Regions from separate parts of the Pantoea alhagi genome, predicted to be linked through region 1. Evidence: predicted binding sites of a transcription regulator. Region 1 holds the regulator's gene; each other region holds the start of a gene.
The links. Region 1 encodes PurR, which represses purine synthesis genes. Its sites were predicted from a motif close to CANGCAAACGTTTGCNTG; they were not measured.
Positions count from the first base shown of each region.

Region 2: glyA (serine hydroxymethyltransferase) is a predicted target of PurR. The motif match lies at 1,766-1,783, and genes of this name have one in related genera.
Region 3: serA (phosphoglycerate dehydrogenase) is a predicted target of PurR. The motif match lies at 1,249-1,266, and genes of this name have one in related genera.
Region 4: gcvT (glycine cleavage system aminomethyltransferase GcvT) is a predicted target of PurR. The motif match lies at 1,839-1,856, and genes of this name have one in related genera.

Region 1 is NZ_CP019706.1:3,813,576-3,816,693, reverse strand. Features, by position in the region: gene punC (purine nucleoside transporter PunC) at 1-146, opposite strand, end outside; gene punR (DNA-binding transcriptional activator PunR) at 258-1,166, shown strand; gene purR (HTH-type transcriptional repressor PurR) at 1,202-2,227, opposite strand; gene cydH (cytochrome bd-I oxidase subunit CydH) at 2,512-2,601, shown strand; gene B1H58_RS17990 (C40 family peptidase) at 2,661-3,118, opposite strand, start outside.
Region 2 is NZ_CP019706.1:2,627,841-2,630,958, reverse strand. Features, by position in the region: gene B1H58_RS12340 (3-phenylpropionate MFS transporter) at 1-273, opposite strand, end outside; gene glyA (serine hydroxymethyltransferase) at 401-1,654, opposite strand; gene hmpA (NO-inducible flavohemoprotein) at 1,975-3,118, shown strand, end outside.
Region 3 is NZ_CP019706.1:2,346,192-2,349,309, forward strand. Features, by position in the region: gene B1H58_RS10950 (LysR family transcriptional regulator ArgP) at 1-217, opposite strand, end outside; gene rpiA (ribose-5-phosphate isomerase RpiA) at 407-1,066, shown strand; gene serA (phosphoglycerate dehydrogenase) at 1,349-2,587, shown strand; gene B1H58_RS10965 (5-formyltetrahydrofolate cyclo-ligase) at 2,637-3,118, opposite strand, start outside.
Region 4 is NZ_CP019706.1:2,353,180-2,356,297, forward strand. Features, by position in the region: gene ubiH (2-octaprenyl-6-methoxyphenyl hydroxylase) at 1-185, shown strand, start outside; gene ubiI (FAD-dependent 2-octaprenylphenol hydroxylase) at 199-1,398, shown strand; gene gcvT (glycine cleavage system aminomethyltransferase GcvT) at 1,911-3,005, shown strand; gene gcvH (glycine cleavage system protein GcvH) at 3,027-3,118, shown strand, end outside.

The DNA of each region.
Region 1 (3,118 bases):
ACGGTCAGGCTGGCGCTAATCACGCCAGCGGAAGTGTGAAAACTCGCCTGCATGGCAGTAAACGCAGGCAGATACATATCGGTGGCCAGAAAACCCAGCGTGCTGAGTAGCGCCAGATAGAGCATAAATCCTTTTGAAGCAGACATCTCTTTCTCATTTATAAGCAGGTGAACAGACGGCGCGAGGGTAAAGGATGTTTTTCTGAATGTGAAACGCTAAAATTTGCCGATTGATATCAAAATTTTTGCAGGCAAAAAATGTGGTCTGAATATGCACTGGAAGTGGTGGATGCCGTAGCACGCAATGGCAGCTTTTCCGCCGCCGCCGAAGAGTTACATCGTGTACCCTCAGCTATCAGCTATACGGTTCGTCAGCTGGAATCCTGGCTGGCGGTGCCGCTTTTCGAACGACGTCATCGGGACGTGGTATTAACGGAGGCGGGAGAGCTTTTTATTCGTGAAGGGCGGGCTGTTATCAAAAAAATGCTGGCCACGCGACGCCAGTGCCAGCAGGTAGCGAACGGCTGGCGCGGGCAGTTAAGCATTGCTGTGGATCGCATCGTTAAGCCGCAGCGTACCCGCCAGCTGGTGCTCGATTTTTACCGACATTTTCCGGATATGGAGCTGCTGATCACGCCGGAAGTTTTTAACGGCGTCTGGGATGCGCTGGCGGATGAACGGGTTGATGTGGCGATCGGCGCGACACAGGCGATCCCGGTGGGAGGGCGCTTCGCCTTCCGCGATATGGGCGCGCTGAACTGGCGTTGTGTGGTTAGCATTGATCATCCTCTAGCCAGCATTACCACTGCGCTACAGGAGGATGATATTCGCCCATGGCCGTCGCTGGTGCTGGAGGATACTTCCCGCGCGTTGCCCCGGCGCACTACCTGGACACTGGATAATCAGCGTCGCCTGGTAGTGCCGGACTGGGAAAGCGCGTTTGATTGCCTGCGTGCCGGGCTGTGCGTGGGCATGGTTCCCGGTCATTTTGCCGCGCCGCTGCTTAAAGCCAGGCAGCTAACGGAGCTGATGCTGCCGGTGCCGTTCCCCGACAGCTTCTGTTGCGTCAGCTGGTCGGAGCAAAGCGATTCACCTGCACTGCGCTGGTTGCTGGACTATCTTGGCGATACGGAAACAATCAACCGGGAATGGCTGCGTGAAGAGTAACAGGCTCAGAAAAGGAGGTTTTCTGAGCCATCGCATTAACGACGATAGTCGCGGAAAGGGCCGTCGGCGACGGAGCGACGTTCAATCAGCGTGGGATGAACCTCTATGGTTTGCGGCTCTTCGCGTTTGCTGGTGATTCTGTCCAGCAGCATATCAAAGGCGGTTTCGCCCAGCTGCTCTTTGGGCTGGTGGACGGTAGTCAGCGCCGGGGTAAAATAGCGAGCGTTGCGCACATTATCGTAACCGATAACCGAAATATCCTGCGGCACGCGCAACCCCATTTCATCCGCTGCACAAATCGCGCCCATTGCCATGATATCCCCGCCGCAGAACACGGCGGTAGGGCGCTGCTTTTGCGCCAGAATTTGCTGCATGGCGCGATAGCCTGACTCAGGTTCGAAGTCACCCTGTACAATCCACTCTTCGCGTACCGGGATGTTGGCCTCATTCAGCGCTTTTACAAAGCCGGCAAAGCGTCCACTACCGGTATTACGTTCCATCTGACCTGGGATCACGCCGATATCGCGATGACCGCGCTCAATCAAATAGCGCCCGGCGAGATAGCCGCCTTCGAAAGCGTTATCCAGCACGGTATCGGTAAAATCGCCGCGGGATTCGCCCCAGTCCATGACCACCATGGGAATATTGCGGTTTTCCTCAAGCATTTTCAGCAGTGCTTCAGGATACTCAGAACACATCACCAGCAGACCATCCACGCGCTTTTGCGCCATCATTGACAGATAAGCCTGCTGTTTTTGTAGATCGTTATGGGCGTTGCCCAAAATCAGGGTATAGCCACTGGCGAAACAGCGCGTTTCTACCGCTTCAATAATTTCAGCAAAATAGGGCGCTTCACTCGAGGTTGCCAGCAGACCGATCGATTTAGTGTGGTTAACCTTCAGGCTGCGTGCGACCGCACTGGGCGAATAGTGTAGTTCTTTGATGGCTGCCCACACGGCCTCACGGGTTTCTTCCGCGACAAAACGGGTTTTATTGATGACGTGCGATACCGTGGTGGTGGAAACGCCGGCACGCTTCGCGACATCTTTGATTGTTGCCATTAAAAAGATACTCCTGCGCCTATCCTAATATTTTGATAAGGCTAATGTTAATCGTTTGCGTCCACATAGCGTTATTCAGCGCGCGTTGAGGTTGTCATTATGCGGGCTGAGGTACGTCTGACTGGCGGGACGTCTTTAAAAAAGGGCTGCCAACGGTGGTTTTTTGTCGTTGCGCAACGCAAGGCGGGGATTCTACCAAGCTGGCGCAAAGAAAACGAGATTTTTACCAGGGAGTATGGGAAAATCTATAACGTTACAATTTATGTGGGTAAAGGAGAGGCCAGATGAACACCGATTTAAAACTATCAATAGGTACTACCGTCGTGGCATTGCTGATGATTATGGCGTTTAGCTTCACTGCCGTTATGCACTGAGCGCCGCGCGAAGTATAAAAAAGCCTGTCATGAGACAGGCTTTTTTGTTGCGCAACGCGTTAGCGAATGGTGCGCGGCGTCATAACGCGACGCGCGCCAACATAGTGCCGCTGCCAGTAATCATCACTAAGCTGGCTAATCTGAATATCTTTACCGGTACGCGGCGACTGGATAAAACGACCATTGCCCAGATAGACGCCAACGTGATCGGCTGCGCCACGGTTATTGATGCGGAAAAACACCAGATCGCCTTTTTCCAGCGCTTCACGGTTAATGGGGGCCGCATCACGCAGATGATACATTTCATTCGCGGTGCGGGGGATCTTGAATTTCACCACATCTTTATAGGCATACCAGACCAGACCGCTGCAGTCGAAGCCGGTATGGGGTGAGGTGCCTCCCCATAAATAGGGCTTTCCTAACTGGCTCATCAGTTTGTTCATCGCGGTTTCACGCGCTTTTTGATAGCGTTCACGGTGCGCTTTGCTCATCTCCAGCGGCCCCCGCCTGGCCGCTG
Region 2 (3,118 bases), 1.2 Mb from region 1:
CTGTCCCAGCCAGAACCCGGCGGCGCACAATAGCGTTAACAGCGCCAGCAGACGCAGCGCCAGCACCAGCTGTGAGGGATCGCGCACTCGTGAGGCGATAAGCAGGCTACCAACAAAGCGGGCAATCATTCCGGCCCCCAGCAGCAGACCGATTTTTTCCGCATCCAGCCCGCTGCCTTTTAACCATACGGCCCAAAAAGGCAGATAGATGCCATAACAAAAAAAGTAGGTGAAGTAACCGAGTGCTAACCAGTATGTTGAACGGACCGTCATATATCCCCCGACAATAAGGCGTTTACTTTGGCAAATCGTGGAAGGATAAGCAATTAAGGGTTTCTGCGGTGATAAAAAAGCCCCGGCCAACAGGACGGGGCTTTTAGCTAAAGCGAGAGGAAAACTATCAGGCATACACCGGGAAGCGAGCGCAAACTTCCAGCACTTTCTGCTTCACGCGCTCGATGGTCGCTTCATCGTTGATGTTATCGAGCACATCCACAATCCAGCCAGCCAGCTCGCGAACTTCAGCTTCTTTAAAGCCGCGACGGGTGACCGCCGGCGTACCGATACGGATACCAGAGGTGACAAACGGGCTTTTGGGATCGTTCGGCACGCTGTTTTTGTTCACGGTGATGTTCGCACGGCCCAGCGCGGCATCTGCTTCTTTACCGGTAAGGTTTTTATCCACCAGATCCAGCAGGAACAGATGGTTATAGGTGCCGCCGGAAACCACGTTGTAGCCACGTTCCAGGAAGACTTCGACCATCGCCTTGGCGTTCTTCGCCACCTGCTGCTGATAAACCCGGAACTCCGGCTCCATCGCTTCTTTCAGCGCCACCGCTTTACCCGCGATAACGTGCATCAGCGGGCCGCCCTGTCCGCCCGGGAAAACGGCAGAGTTAAGCTTTTTATACAGATCTTCGTCGCCGCCCTTCGCCAGAATCAGGCCGCCGCGCGGACCCGCCAGCGTTTTATGGGTGGTGGTGGTAACGATATGCGCATGCGGAACCGGGTTCGGATAAACGTCTGCGGCAATCAGACCCGCAACGTGTGCCATATCAACAAACAGGTAAGCGCCAACGCTGTCGGCGATTTCACGCATTTTTGCCCAGTCGCATACGCCAGAGTAGGCGGAGAAGCCGCCAATGATCATCTTCGGCTTATGCTGCTGTGCCAGCGAAGCCAGCTCGTCATAATTGATTTTGCCCGTTTCGTCGATACCGTAAGGTACAACGTTATACAGTTTGCCAGAGAGGTTTACCGGAGAGCCGTGCGTCAGGTGACCGCCGTGAGCAAGGTTCATACCTAAAATGGTATCGCCCGGCTGCAGCAGCGCGGTATAGACTGCAAAGTTTGCCTGTGAACCAGAATGCGGCTGGACGTTGGCATAATCTGCGCCGAACAGCGCCTTGGCGCGATCGATGGCCAGTTGCTCAACGATATCTACATATTCACAACCGCCGTAGTAGCGTTTGCCCGGATAGCCTTCGGCATATTTATTGGTCAGCTGTGAACCTTGCGCCTGCATCACGCGCGGGCTGGTGTAGTTTTCTGAAGCAATCAGTTCAATATGCTCTTCCTGACGAACCTTTTCTTGCTCCATTGCTTGCCACAACTCGGCATCGTAATCGGCAATGTTCATATCACGCTTTAACATCCGCATCTCCTGACTCAGCTAACTTTTAACGGCACTATATGGCCCTGACGGGCGAAGGCCAACAGTGTAAACCGTTTTGCAGGTAGAAGCATAGCCTCGTGAACGGCTTTTTACGCAAACGATTGGCTTGAGCACTGGCAAGGTTTGCAGCCCGATCGCCTTCCCACTTTTATCATGACAGTTATTCAGCCGCCGCTTGTCTGTTTTTCATTATTGCTAACGTTAGCATCCTTTATTTTTCCAGCATTATTTACAAATAACGACAAAAGCAATTAACATGCATTTAAAATGCAACTTATAAATCTCACTGGAGAGTGATTATGCTTGATGCCCAAACCATCACCACCGTTAAATCCACCCTGCCCGCTGTGGCAGCAACGGGTCCCGCGCTAACTGCTTACTTTTATGACCGGATGTTTACCCATAACCCGGAACTGAAAGATGTGTTTAATATGAGCAATCAGCGCAATGGCGATCAACGTCAGGCCCTTTTTGACGCTATCTGTGCTTATGGCGCTAACCTTGAAAATCTGGCGGCTCTGCTGCCTGCCGTAGAGCGTATCGCGCAAAAACACACCAGTTTTTCCGTTAAGCCGGAACAGTATCAGATTGTGGGCAAACACCTGCTGGCCACCATTGATGAAATGCTCAACCCTGGCCCGGAAGTGCTGGACGCCTGGGCCAAAGCCTATGGCGTGCTGGCCAATGTGTTTATCCAGCGCGAAGAAGAGATTTATCATGAGCACGAGGAAAAACCGGGCGGCTGGCGCGGCACACGTCCTTTCCGTATCAGCGCTATTCAGCAGCAGAGCGAAGTCATTAAAAGCTTTACCCTGACGCCGGTAGATGGCGAACCGGTGGCGGATTTTAACCCAGGGCAGTATCTGGGCGTGCATGTGCAGGATCCTGACTTCGCTAACCATGAAATCCGGCAATACTCTCTGACCCATGCGCCAAATGGTCGTGACTATCGCATCGCCGTCAAACATGAAGCGCTGGGTACGGTTTCCGGCTGGCTGCATGCGAAAGCAAAAGTTGGCGACGTGGTTAATCTGGCGGCGCCGGCTGGCGACTTTTTCCTGCAGGTCGAGGCGACAACGCCTGTGGCCCTGATTTCAGCTGGCGTCGGCTTAACGCCGATGCTGGCGATGCTGCATGCCCTTGCCAGGCAGCCTCACCAGGCACCGGTAAGCTGGCTTCATGCGGCAGAGAACGGTGCCCGCCATGCGTTTGCTGATGAAGTCGCGCAAACCGGCGCGCAGCTTCCGCATTTCAACAGCTATGTCTGGTACAGCAAGCCGCGTGAGGAAGATGCCGGACGCTTTAGCGCGCAGGGCAAAATAGATCTGTCTGCCGTTGCCGCCGAGCTGGCTGAAACAGGTCGCCACTACTATCTTTGCGGTCCGGTAAGCTTCATGCAATTTGTTGCACGTCAACTGCTGGATGCCGGCGTTCCCCATCAGC
Region 3 (3,118 bases), 1.5 Mb from region 1:
CCTGATGCAGCAAAGCCAGCAGTTTTTGTCCCTGTTCGGTTGGACGGGGCGGAATAGTGCGCACCAGCAAGGGTTGACCGAACATGTTTTCCAGCTGCTTTATACGTTGTGACACCGCCGACTGGGTGATACACAATTTTTGCGCCGCGCGCTCAAAGCCGCGCTCGCGAATCACAGCGTCCAGAGCCTGAAGCGTTCGATAATCGGGTCTTTTCATTGTTATTCTGTTCTCCTTCAGGAATGGCGGGACACTATGCCATAAAATTAATACTTTGCGGCTGCGGATAACGGCGACAGTTTGTGGACTGCTTTGCAAAGCGACAAAACACCGCTTGTCCAACAGGCATTTTAGCCAGAGCTTGTTTTATACTACGCGCACACTATTAGCACAGGTTTTAAACATACCATGACGCAGGATGAACTGAAAAAAGCAGTTGGCTGGGCCGCGCTGGATTATGTCACGCCAGGGACCATTGTCGGCGTGGGCACTGGCTCGACCGCCGCCCACTTTATTGATGCACTCGGCTCGATCAAACACCAAATCGAGGGGGCGGTTTCCAGCTCTGAGGCTTCTACGCTGAAGTTAAAAGGTCTGGGTATTCCGGTATTCGATCTTAACGAGGTCGACGCTCTGGCGGTATACGTTGACGGCGCTGATGAAATCAACCCGCAGATGCAGATGATCAAGGGCGGCGGCGCGGCGCTGACGCGTGAGAAAATCATCGCGGCGGTCGCGGATAAGTTTATCTGCATCGCTGATGCGTCAAAGCAGGTTGATGTGCTGGGCGCTTTCCCGCTGCCGGTGGAGGTGATCCCTATGGCGCGTTCTTATGTGGCGCGTGAACTGGTGAAGCTGGGCGGCCTGCCGGAATATCGTCAGCAGGTGGTAACCGATAATGGCAACATTATTCTCGACGTACATAATCTCAGCATTGTTAACCCGACCGAGCTGGAACGCGCCATTAATGCGTTGCCTGGCGTAGTGACGGTAGGGCTTTTTGCCGCACGCGGCGCCGATGTGGCACTGATCGGCGGCCCTGATGGGGTAAAAACCATTACCAAATGATCTGACCGGCGCGTCTGCCGCGCCGGTTATTTCTTACTGAAAAACATCTTTTCTACGGATAGCCTAATTTGGTGACTTATGTCACATAACGGGTGCCTGCAACGCTATCGTTCTGCCAGTGACGCGCTTCCCATCATAATCTGTTGAATCCGCCCTAATCCACATTTACCCATGCTAAGCGACAGGCAATCGTTTGTATTGCCGTGCGCGTAAATTTTGATATTTTGGCAGAAGGCTGGCTTATTACAGCCTCTTCTGAAGTCTGCAAAATAGGGTCGGGAAATGGCAAAAGTATCGCTGGAGAAAGACAAAATTAAGTTTCTGCTGGTGGAAGGCGTTCACCAAAGCGCGCTGGATAATTTGCGTGCGGCAGGTTACACCAATATTGAATATCACAAAGGCGCGCTGGATAGTGAAGCGCTGAAAGCCTCCATTCGCGATGCGCACTTTATCGGTATTCGTTCCCGTACTCAGCTGACTGAAGAGATTTTTGCCGCAGCTGAAAAGCTGGTGGCCGTAGGCTGCTTCTGTATCGGCACCAATCAGGTGGATTTAGACGCGGCGGCAAAACGCGGTGTGCCGGTGTTCAATGCGCCGTTCTCGAATACGCGTTCAGTGGCGGAGCTGGTTATCGGGGAGATGCTGCTGCTGATGCGCGGTATCCCAGAGGCGAATGCCAAAGCCCATCGCGGCATCTGGAATAAACAGGCCGCCGGTTCGTATGAGGCACGCGGTAAGAAACTGGGTATTATTGGCTACGGTCATATCGGCATGCAGCTGGGCGTGCTGGCGGAAAGCCTGGGCATGCATGTCTTTTTCTATGATATCGAGAACAAGCTGCCGCTGGGCAATGCCACGCAGGTCACGCATCTTTCCGACTTGTTGAATATGAGCGATGTTGTCAGCCTGCACGTGCCGGAAACCTCCTCTACCCAAAATATGATGGGAGCAGAGGAGCTGGCCTTGATGAAGCCCGGCTCGCTGCTGATTAACGCCTCGCGCGGAACGGTGGTGGATATTCCCGCGCTCTGCCAGGTGCTGGCGAATAAACATCTGTCCGGTGCGGCTATCGATGTCTTTCCTGAAGAGCCAGCGACCAACAGCGATCCGTTTAACTCCCCGTTGTGCGAATTCGACAACGTGATCCTGACGCCGCATATCGGCGGCTCAACGCAGGAAGCGCAGGAGAATATCGGCATTGAAGTCGCTGGCAAGCTGGCGAAATATTCTGATAACGGCTCTACGCTCTCTGCCGTTAACTTCCCGGAAGTTTCACTGCCTACGCATGGCGCACATGTGAGCCGTCTGCTGCATATCCATGAAAACCGTCCTGGAGTGCTGACCGCCATTAACCAGATTTTCGCTGAGCAGGGGATCAATATCTCTGCACAGTACCTGCAAACCACGCCGATGATGGGCTATGTGGTTATCGATATTGATGCAGAACTGGATGTGGCGCATAAGGCGCTGACGCTGATGAAAGCGATTCCGGGCACGATGCGCGCGCGCCTGCTTTACTGATTACCCGCGTTTATCTCTGCCGACGCCGCCTTGATTTTCAGGCGGCGTTTTACGTTTCCCACTGCCACAGACGGGAAGGGGTTAAAATCGCCGGTAACGGGATATCCCAGGCTTCGGCAGGCAGCGTATCCACCTGCTGACAGTCGTGCGCCAGACCGATGGGAAGAAAACGATGGTTGCGCCAGTGCTGCAGGGTGCGATCGTAAAACCCGCCACCCATTCCCAGACGCTGTCCCTGTTTATCAAACGCCACCAGCGGTACAAACATCACGTCCAGCCGGTCGAGCGGAATAATATGCCGTACGTCCAGCGGTGGCTCCGGAATGCGTAGCCGATTGGGGATCAGTATTGTTTCCGGCGTATAGTGAATAAACAGCAGGTTTCCCGGCGAGAAAGGGTGCAACACCGGCAGATAAACCTGCTTGTGCTGCTGCCAGAGTCGGGCAATCAGCGGACAGGTATTGAGCTCGCCATCAACCGACAGAAACAGCGCGATATGCTGCGCCCGATCCACCGACGCTACGTTTAATG
Region 4 (3,118 bases), 1.5 Mb from region 1:
ATCGTCAACGGCGAGAGGCGGATCGCGCCGCCACTATCGGCATTACCGATGGGCTGGTGCGGCTGTTTGCTAATCGCTATCTGCCGCTGGTGGCAGGACGTAATCTTGGCCTGATGACAATGGACAATTTACCCTGGCTGCGCAACCGCCTGGCGGAGCGTACGCTTGGCTGGGTAACGCGCTGAAAAGAGGATTTCAATGCAAACTTATGATGTGGTGATCGCCGGTGGCGGAATGGTGGGGCTGGCGGTAGCCTGCGGATTACAGGGCTGCGGCCTGCGTATCGCGGTGCTGGAAAAATCTGCGCCGGAACCCTTTAACCCCAGCGAGCCGCACGGCTTACGCGTTTCTGCGATCAACGCCGCCAGCGAACGGCTGCTGCAGCATCTTGATGTCTGGTCCGCGATTCTGGCGCAGCGCGCAAGCGCATATCATGGCATGGAGGTATGGGATCGCGATAGCTTTGGCCGCATTGAATTTGATGAGCCGCAGGGCGTCAGCCATCTTGGCTACATTATCGAAAACCAGGCTATCCATCAGGCTTTATGGCAGCGTGCGCAACAGTTGAGTGATATCACGCTGCTGGCTCCGGCCCAGCTGCAGCAGGTCGCCTTTGGCGATAACGAAGCTTTTATTACGTTGCAGGATGGCAGCATGATGAGCGCGCGCCTGCTGGTTGGGGCTGACGGCGCGCACTCATGGCTGCGTGAAAAGGCCGATATTCCCTTGACCTTCTGGGATTATCAGCATCATGCGCTGGTTGCGAATATTCGTACCGAGCAGCCGCATCAGGCGGTGGCGCGTCAGGTTTTCCATGGCGAAGGCATACTGGCTTTCCTGCCGCTGAGCGATGCGCATCTCTGTTCGATCGTCTGGTCATTGCCGCCGCAGGAAGTGACCCGACTGCGCGAAATGCCTGCCGCGTTGTTTAATCAGCAGCTGTCGGTCGCTTTCGATATGCGTCTTGGCCTGTGTGAGCTGGAGAGCGAACGGCAGACATTTCCTTTGACGGCGCGTTATGCCCGCCAGTTTGCGGCCCATCGGCTGGCACTGGTTGGCGATGCGGCCCATACCATCCATCCGCTTGCCGGGCAGGGCGTTAACCTGGGCTTTATGGATGCTGCGGAGCTCACCGGAGAAATCCGCCGCCTGCAGCAGCAGGGCAAAGATATCGGTCAGCATCTCTATCTGCGTCGCTATGAGCGTAGCCGCAAACACAGCGCGGCACTCATGTTGGCTAACATGCAGGGATTTCGTGAGCTGTTTGCCGGCAACAATCCTGCGAAAAAGCTATTGCGCGATGTTGGCCTGCGGCTGGCAGATCGTCTGCCCGGCGTTAAGCCCCGGTTGCTGAAACAGGCGATGAGCTTACACGACCTGCCGGAATGGTTGCGCTAAGCGTAGCCTGAGCAGGGTGTTTATGCGTCAAACCTACAGCGCGGGTTTGTAGCCCGCTATCTCAGGGCCGTTCGGCCCTTTTTTTGTGCGCCGTTAATCGCCTGTTATCGTTTTTTCCCGCTTTTTTCTCCGCTTTGCACCAGCCTGAAGCAGCTGCACGCTTTTGGCTCGTTCGTTTGAATTATTCTAATTTAACCCCGCTGTTCGCATTATATTTTCTAATGCAGAAGGCTGTTTGCCAGTGGCCGTTTTTAACGTTATTTATTCGCTGACTGGTTTTTAAACTGCTTTGTTGCGCTTCTGTTGCTGGTTATGTGCCTTGCCACGCATTTTTTCAGTGAAAAGTTCTGCACAATCCCTGAAGCCTTCAACGTTGCCGGAATGAATTCGCCCTTGTTTAGCTTATGGTTAAACGGCTCATTCAGTGATAACGTCGAATGAAAGAGAACGTTTGCGTCGGACGTTTTAGCCTCTTTTAGCGTCTGATCACCCCGTTAACGCACAGGAATGTTATGAAGCAGACTCCTTTGTATCAACAGCATCAAGCGTGCGGTGCCCGCATGGTCGATTTCCACGGCTGGATGATGCCGCTGCACTATGGCTCGCAGATGGATGAACATCATGCGGTGCGGACAGATGCCGGTATGTTTGATGTCTCCCATATGACCATCGTCGATCTCCAGGGTGAACGCACCCGGGAATTTCTGCGCATACTGCTGGCGAATGATGTCGCGCGTCTGACGCAGCCAGGAAAGGCACTTTACAGCGCCATGCTCAATGCCTCCGGTGGCGTGATTGATGATTTGATTGTTTACTTTATGAGCGATAACTGGTTCCGGCTGGTGGTGAACTCCGCTACGCGCGAAAAAGATCTGGCGTGGATAGGCGAGCATGCGCAGCCCTACGATGTGTCGTTACAGGTACGTGACGATCTGGCGTTGATTGCCGTACAGGGGCCGAATGCACAGCAGAAAGCGCAAACGCTGTTTAGTGAGGCGCAGCGTCAGGCCGTTAGCGGTATGAAGCCCTTTTTCGGCGTTGAGTCAGACGGCTTTTTTATCGCCACCACCGGCTATACCGGCGAAAGCGGCTATGAAATCGCACTGCCGGGCGAGCAGGCCGGTGAATTTTGGCAGCAGCTGTTGGCTGCGGGCGTAAAGCCTGCCGGACTGGGGGCGCGTGACACGTTGCGTCTGGAGGCGGGGATGAATCTCTACGGCCAGGATATGGATGAAGGCGTCTCGCCACTGGCGGCGAATATGGGCTGGACGCTCTGCTGGGAGCCAGCCGATCGTCAGTTTATCGGGCGCGAGGCGCTGGAGCATCAGCGTGAAAAGGGCACCGAGAAACTGGTCGGCCTGGTGATGAAGGAAAAGGGCGTGTTGCGTAATGGCTTGCCGGTAATGTTTACCGATGCGCAGGGCAATCTGCAGCAGGGGATCATTACCAGCGGCTCTTTTTCTCCAACGTTAGGCTGCAGCATCGCGCTGGCCCGCGTTCCGGCGGGTATCGGCGAGCAGGCCATCGTACAGATTCGTAACCGGGAAATGCCGGTCAACGTCACTAAACCTATTTTTGTTCGCGCCGGTAAACCGGTCGCTCAGTAACCAGTGCAGGAGAATGCAGTGATGAGCAATGTGCCAAATGAATTAAAATATCGTGAAAGTCATGAATGGGTGCGTAAGGAAGCGGACGGCACTTATACCGTTGGCATTACTGA